Regions from separate parts of the Arthrobacter sp. KBS0702 genome, predicted to be linked through region 1. Evidence: riboswitches for the same ligand, from Rfam matches in the RefSeq annotation. Region 1 holds a riboswitch; the other holds the start of a gene.
What was found. Region 1 has a riboswitch for S-adenosylmethionine ahead of FFF93_RS11135 (aminotransferase class V-fold PLP-dependent enzyme). Riboswitches for the same ligand answer to the same signal wherever they lie in the genome.
Positions count from the first base shown of each region.

Region 1 (3,805 bases):
ACGCAAGATCATCGCCGCCCGCGCCCGGGAACTGCGCCGCAACCCCGTGGTGGCTGGCGACTTCGTCTCCCTGGTCGGGAACGTCAGCGGCGAACCCGACACCCTGGCGCGGCTGGTCAAGATCCAGGACCGCCGGACGCTGCTGCGCCGCAGCGCCGACGACACCGACCCGATCGAACGCGCCGTCGTGGCCAACGCCGACCAGCTGGTCGTCGTCGTGGCCGCAGCCAACCCGGAACCGCGCACCGGGTTCATCGACCGTGCGCTGGTGGCCGCCTACGACGCCGGAATCGAGCCGCTGCTGCTCGTCACCAAGGCCGACGTCAAGGATCCCGCGGAACTCCTCGCCAACTACCAGCACCTCGACTTCCCGGTGATCATTTCCAAGACCGCGGATTCGGCGGCCTCCGGCATCGACGCCCGCTCCGATGACGGTCTGTCCGCCCGGCTGGACAAGGCCGCCGTCTCCCAGCTGCGTGCCTACCTCGACGGGAAAGTCACCGTCATGCTCGGCCATTCCGGCGTCGGAAAATCCACCATGGTCAACGCCCTGACCGGGGCCGAACGTGCCACCGGTGGCGTCAACGCCGTCACCGGCCGCGGCCGCCATACGTCCTCCTCCGCCCTGGCGCTGAAGGTCCACGACGCGCCCGCCGGCAGCTGGATCATCGACACCCCCGGGATCCGCTCCTTCGGACTGGCCCATGTTGACCCGGACCGGATCCTGCGGTCTTTCCCGGACCTGGCGCCCGGCACCGAGGACTGCGAACGCGGCTGCAAACACGACTCCGCCGCCGTCAACTGCGGGGTGGACGCCTGGGTGCAGGACGGCCACGCGGGCCCGTCCGGTCCTGCCCGGCTCGCCTCGCTGCGCCGGCTGCTCGGCACCGACCCCCGGCTTGAAGCGCAGGAAACCAAGGAACTCGGCAGCGTCTCCTAGCAGGGTCTCCTCACAGGGTCTCCTGGGCAGGCAGCGACGTGGCCTCCCGGTCTACGGCGGCTTTTGACGGTAGTTTGGAACCATGAGCCAACCCGCTTCGAGCTACAACGATGACCTGCGCCTTGCCCATGTACTGGCAGATTCCGTAGATTCCCAGACCATGAGCCGCTTCAAGGCGCTCGACCTTCGGATCGAGACGAAGCCGGACCTGACCCCCGTCACCGACGCCGACAAAGCCGCAGAGGAAGCCATCCGCGGGCAGCTGTCCCGTTCCCGCCCTCGCGACGCGGTCCTCGGCGAGGAATTCGGCAGCACCGGCCACGGCTCGCGCCGCTGGATCATCGACCCGATCGACGGCACCAAGAACTTCGTCCGCGGCGTCCCCGTCTGGGCCACCCTGATCGCCCTCGTCGACGAGGGCGAGCCCGTGGTCGGCGTCGTCAGCGCCCCCGCGCTGGGCAAGCGCTGGTGGGCTGCCAAAGGCGCCGGCGCGTACATGGGCCGGTCCCTGGCGGCCGCCACCCGGCTGAAGGTCTCCAACGTCTCCAAGCTCTCGGACGCCTCGCTGTCCTACTCGAGCCTGGGCGGCTGGAAGCAGCGCGGCAACCTCGACGAGTTCCTCGGCCTCACCGAAGAAGTCTGGCGCACCCGTGCCTACGGCGACTTCTGGTCCTACTGCCTCGTGGCAGAAGGCGCCGTCGACATCGCCTGCGAGCCGGAACTCAACCTCTACGACATGGCCGCGCTGGTCCCGATCGTCACGGAAGCCGGCGGCCGCTTCACCTCCCTCGAGGGCGAGGACGGCCCCTTCGGCGGCAACGCCCTGGCCACCAACTCGATCCTGCACTCGGAAGTCCTCAAGCGCCTCAACCCGGATCTCGACGACCTGCTCTAGGGAATTCCGGCGGCTCCCGGGCGCATCCCGTAACAAAGCACTTCACATTCCTGCCGCTCCTTTTCTGCTGCAGCGGCCATGGCCTACGCTCGAAACAGGTCACGAGTGCCAGCGCGAAACCCCGGTTTGCTGGCCGGCAACCCTCCATTCGCGGTGGGGTGCCCCGGGTGACGACCTGGCCGGTCCGGAACGGACCCGGCAAGCGCGGATCCCCGGTATGTGGGGTCCTTTTCGAGCGAGGTCCCATGACGACTGCCACCATTCCTGCCCCTCCCGCCGCTGCTGCCCGCCGGCCGCTGTCCGCGGTCTCCGGCGCCGAAATCCAGGCCCCCCTGATCCAGGGCGGCTACGTCCGCTACGCCAACCTGGACTACGGTGCCTCCGCCCCGGCCCTGTCCGTGGTCTCCGCCTACCTGAACGAGATCCTGCCGTACTACGCCAGCGTCCACCGCGGCGCCGGCTACGCCTCCCAGCTCAGCACCTCGGTGTACGAAAACGCCCGGAACATCGTCCGCAACTTTGTCGGCGGGCGTCCGGACGACTCCGTGATCTTTACCCGGAACACCACCGACTCGCTGAACCTGCTGGCCGGCTGCCTGCCCGTCGCCGATGGCCGGCACACCGGCGAGGTGCTCTACCTCGACATCGAGCACCACGCGAACCTGCTGCCCTGGCAAAACGTCCCGCACCGGAGCGTCGTCGCCGCCGGCACCCTGGCCGGGACCCTGGCGCGGCTCCGGACGGAACTCGCGCACGGCGGCGTGAGCCTGCTCGCCGTCACCGGCGCGTCCAACGTCACCGGCGAAATCCTGCCGATCCGCGAGCTCGCCTCCCTCGCGCACGAATTCGGCGCCCGGATCGCCGTCGACGCCGCCCAGCTCGCCCCGCACCGCCGCATCGACATCGCCGCGGACGACGTCGACTACCTCGCCTTCTCCGGGCATAAGCTTTACGCCCCGTTCGGCGCCGGGGTCCTGGTCGGCCGCCCGGACTGGCTCGACGCCGGCACACCCCACCTCGCCGGCGGCGGCGCGGTGCGGGACGCCCGGCTCGACACTGTCAGCTGGACCACCGGCCCGGCACGGCACGAGGGCGGCTCCCCCAACGTCCTGGGCGCCGCCGCGCTGGCCCGCGCCGCCCAGGTCATCGAAGCCCTCGACGAGCGGCAGTGGCATGCCCACGAGGACGCCATCCGTTCCTTCCTGGTCGAGGGGCTCCGGCGGATCGACGGCGTGAGCGTCCACCACATCTTCGAGGACGCCGACCAGGCGGAGGGCCCCGGCACGATCGGCGTCGTGAACTTTTCGGTCGCCGGCTACGACGCAGGCCTGGTCGCCGCGTACCTGTCCGCGGAGCACGGCATTGGCTTGCGCGACGGCCGGTTCTGCGCGCACCCGCTGCTGAAGCGGCTCGGCCTGCCCGCCGGCTCGCTCCGCGCCAGCTTCGGCCTCGGGTCCCGGATTGAAGACGCGCAGCGGCTGCTCGCCGGGCTCCAGGAACTGCGGCGCAACGGCCTGGGCTGGGACTACGTCGTGGACGCCGGCCGCTGGGTCCCGGCCAACGACACCCGCAGCTACCCGCACTGGGCGCCGAACACGCCGGGCACCGCGGGGGCCGCCCCCTGCAACACGGACTAGCGACCGGATCGAGGGCCGGCAACGAGCACCGCGCCCGCCTCGTGCGGTAAATTCGGTAGGTACCCACCAGAGCCCGAAGGAGATCGCACGTGGCACGCGGCGGCCCCAAACTGCACGGGGGACCCAAACTCCAGCACGAACGCCGGCAGGAGCTCGGCCAGAGCTTCCAGGACGGCGGCGAGCACTACGACCGCGTCCGGCCCGGCTACCCCGCCGACTCTGCCGACTGGCTGATCCCCGCCGGGGCCCGAGACGCGGCAGACCTGGGGGCCGGCACCGGCAAGTTCACCGCACTGCTGGTCGAGAGAGGGCTCCGGACCGTGGCCGTGGACC
Region 1 covers NZ_CP042172.1:2,417,605-2,421,409, forward strand. The annotation lists gene FFF93_RS11125 (ribosome small subunit-dependent GTPase A) at 1-940, shown strand, start outside; gene hisN (histidinol-phosphatase) at 1,023-1,835, shown strand; SAM riboswitch class IV at 1,933-2,046, shown strand; gene FFF93_RS11135 (aminotransferase class V-fold PLP-dependent enzyme) at 2,081-3,472, shown strand; gene FFF93_RS11140 (class I SAM-dependent methyltransferase) at 3,562-3,805, shown strand, end outside.

Region 2 (3,805 bases), 1.3 Mb from region 1:
CGAGAGACGGCCGACCACCGGAACCACGGCGAAGTGGATAGCGTGCGCCACGAGCAGCAGGAGCAGGATCTTGGCGGTGTCGGCGTGGACCACGGTCTTCAGGTAGGTGATCGAGAAGGTGACTACGAGGTAGTACAGGATGTTCTCCGCGAAGCGCAGGCCCATGGCAGTGAAGACGCCGCGGGGGTAGCGGCGGAAGACCTCGGCGACGCCGTAACCCTTGTGGCCCGCCTCGACTTCCTTGCGCGCCTCAAGGAAGATCGGGGCGTCGCTGACCTTGGTGCGGATGTAGTAGCCGATCAGGACGATCACGGCGGACAGCCAGAAGGCGACGCGCCAGCCCCAGCCCAGGAAGTCCGCGGAGGACAGCACCGAGGAGAGGATGAACAGCACGGCGGTGGCGAAGAGGTTGCCCAGCGGAACTGCGGACTGCGGCCAGCTGGCCCAGAAACCGCGGGACTTGCTGGGGCTGTGCTCGGCGACGAGCAGGACGGCGCCGCCCCATTCACCGCCGACGGCGAAGCCCTGGGCGAAGCGCAGGAAGACCAGGAGGGCCGGAGCCCAGTAGCCGATCTGCGCGAAGGTCGGGAGGCAGCCCATCAGGAAGGTGGAGACGCCAACCAGGATGATGCTGAGCTGCAGCAGCTGCTTGCGGCCGAACTTGTCGCCGAAGTGGCCGAAGACGATGCCGCCGATCGGGCGGGCCACGAAGCCCACCGCGTAGGTGAGGAACGCCGCGAGGATGCCGTCAAGCTCGGTCTGCGAATTGGGGAAGAAGGCCTTCCCGAAGACCAGGGTGGCGGCGGAAGCGTAGAGGAAGAATTCGTACCATTCCACCACGGTGCCGGCCATGGAGGCCGCCACTACCTTCTTAAGACCGGACGCCTTGACGTCGGTCTCGTCTGCGCGCCTTGCGGCGGCGTTTTCCGTGCTCATGAGAACTCCTTCGGTGTCGCCTTCGACACCCTGTGGACCATTAAGGTTGACAACGCGTGTGTGAGTTGGGACACACGGCGTCATTCTCCACGAGTATGGACGTCCCGCGGCGCAGGCTCAACGACTAATCGCGCAGAGCGTGTCTGCAAAAATGCACAAAGCGCGGTCGCGGCTAGGCGAAGAAGTTGCCCCGGAGTTGCTCGCTGAGCTGGCCGATTTCGGTGAGGAAACCGTCGTGGCCGATCGGGGCCTCGATGACGTGCACCGGGACCTCCCCCGGCAGGGCGTCGGCGAGTGCATGGGACTGGGCGGGGAAGTACAGCCGGTCCGAGTCCACGGCCGCGACGAAAAACTCCGCCGTTGCCCGCGAAACGGCCTGCTCAAGGCTGCCGCGGCCGCGGGTGACGTCGTGGCTCATCAGCGCCTCGGTGATCGCGATGTAGCTGTTGGCATCGAAGCGGCGGACCAGTTTATTGCCCTGATGGTCCAGGTAGCTCTCCACCTGGTAGCGGCCCCGTCCGGCCAGCGACCCTGCTTCCAGCGGGGCCTCGGCCGCCTGCGCGTTCCGTCCGAAGCGGCCGTCCAGCTCGGCGGCGGAGCGGTAGGTGATGTGCGCGATCCGGCGGGCCAGGGCCAGACCGGCGTCCGGCTCCGGGCCGCCGTAGTAGTCGCCGCCCTTGAAGTTTGGGTCCTGGCGGATGGCGAGCGTCTGGGCCTGGGCGAAGGCGATCTGCTCCGCGGTGCTGCTGGCACCCACGGAGATGACGGCGCAGCGCCGGACCCGGTCCGGGTAGCTGACTGCCCATTCCAGGGCGCGCGCTCCGCCAAGGGAGCCGCCGAGCACGGCGTACCAGCTCCCGATCCCCAGGGCATCGGCGAGACGGGCTTCTGCGGCGGTGCTGTCCCGGAGGGTCACCAGCGGGAAGCGCGAGCCCCAGGGCCGGCCGTCCGGGCCGGGCGTCGAGGGGCCGGTGGAGCCGTAGCAGCCGCCGAGGATGTTGATGGAGACGACGAAATACCTGTCCGTGTCCACCGGAGCGCCCGGTCCGGCCAGTTGCTCCCACCACCCGGGCTCCTCGCCGGCGCCCCGGGTGACGTGGGTGTCTCCCGTGAGGGCGTGTTCGATCAGCACGGCGTTGGAGGCGTCCGCGTTGAGGGTGCCCCAGGTCTCGTAGGCGAGGGTGACCTCCGGCAGGGTGGCGCCGGATTCCAGCGCCAGTGAACCGATCGGCAGGTACTGTACCGTCCCGTCGGGGACGGTGGAGGACTTGTTTTCGGGTACTCCCGTGCGGGAGACGGCAATCGTCATGTGTGGACCTAACCTCGCGCTTGCCCGCCGCCAGCTGACCGGCAGGCCAGGTCTTCACCCGGGGCACCCCGCCGCGGAAGGAGGGTTGCCGGCCAGCAAGCCGGGGCTGTCACTGGCACTCATGACCTGCGTCGATTCTACGAAACCCGGCGGCGCAATGGCGAAGATTGTGACGGCCGTGTGACAGCCGCATCCTTACTCACCGCAGTTTCCCCACGTTTGAAGGCCGTGTCCGGCGGGTCGCCCCTAAATGTCGGTGCGTCCCGCCGTCGTGCCCGCAAAGGTGGGGAAATTCGGCGCCGTGCGACCTCAGGCGTCCTTGGCCGCCCGGAAGCCGGCGTCGAGGTCGGCGATGATGTCGTCGATGTGTTCAAGTCCCACCGACAGCCGCACCAGTCCGGGATTGACGCCGGCCACCGCCTGCTGTTCCGGCGAGAGCTGGCTGTGGGTGGTCGACGCCGGGTGGATCACCAGCGAGCGCACGTCACCGATGTTCGCCACGTGCGAGTGCAGTTCGAGGGCGTCGACGAAGCGCTTGCCGGCCTCCGCTCCCCCGGCGAGGTTGAAGGAAACGACGGCGCCGGTCCCCTTCGGACCGTACTTGCGGCCGCGCTCGTACCACGGGCTGGACGGCAGCCCAGCGTAGGCAACGGATTCGACGTCGTCCCTGGCTTCCAGCCATTCGGCAACCTTGACGGCGTTGGCGACGTGCCGCTCCACCCGCAGGCTCAGCGTCTCGATGCCCTGGGCGATGAGGAAGGCGTTGAACGGGGAGACGGCGGAGCCGAGGTCGCGCAGCAGCTGGACCCGGGCTTTGAGGATGAAGGACAGGTTTGCCCCCAGCGCTCCGTCCGCCCCGAGGTCTCGGGCATAGACCAGGCCGTTGTAGGTGGGATCCGGGGTGTTGAAGCCGGGGAAGCGCTCCGGGTCCTTGCCGAAGTCGAAGTTGCCGGAATCCACAATCACGCCGGCGATCGCGGCGCCGTGGCCGCCCAGGTACTTGGTGGCCGAGTGGACCACGATGTCGGCGCCCCACTCGATCGGCCGGATCAGGTACGGGGTGGAGAGGGTGTTGTCCACGATCAGTGGCACCCCGGCCCGGTGCGCCACGTCCGCGACGCCCTCGATATCCAGCACGTCCTGGCGGGGGTTGGAGACCACCTCGCCGAAGAAGAGTTTGGTGTTCGGCTGCACGGCGTCGCGCCACTGCTGCAGGTTGTCCGGGTCTTCCACGAACGTCACGGAGATGCCGAACTTCTTCAGCGTGTGGGCCAGCAGGTTGTAGGTGCCGCCGTACAGGCTGGGGCTGGCGACGACGTGGTCTCCGGCCTCGGCGATGTTCAGGATCGCGAAGGTCTCGGCGGCCTGGCCGGAGCTCAGCAGGAGGGCCCCGAGGCCGCCCTCGAGGCTCGCCACCCGCTGCTCCACCGCGTCCTGGGTGGGGTTGCCGATCCGGGTGTAGATGGGGGCGAGTTCGGCGAGCGCGAACCGGTTGGCGGCGCTTTCGGCGCTGGGGAAGACGAACGACGTCGTCTGGTAGATCGGCAGCGACCGGGCGCC
Region 2 covers NZ_CP042172.1:1,155,833-1,159,637, reverse strand. The annotation lists gene FFF93_RS05255 (MFS transporter) at 1-936, opposite strand, end outside; gene FFF93_RS05250 (homoserine O-acetyltransferase) at 1,109-2,245, opposite strand; SAM riboswitch class IV at 2,257-2,372, opposite strand; gene FFF93_RS05245 (bifunctional o-acetylhomoserine/o-acetylserine sulfhydrylase) at 2,555-3,805, opposite strand, start outside.
Region 2: it holds a riboswitch for S-adenosylmethionine, as region 1 does, so the genes downstream of both, FFF93_RS05250 (homoserine O-acetyltransferase) here and FFF93_RS11135 (aminotransferase class V-fold PLP-dependent enzyme) in region 1, are expected to answer to the same signal.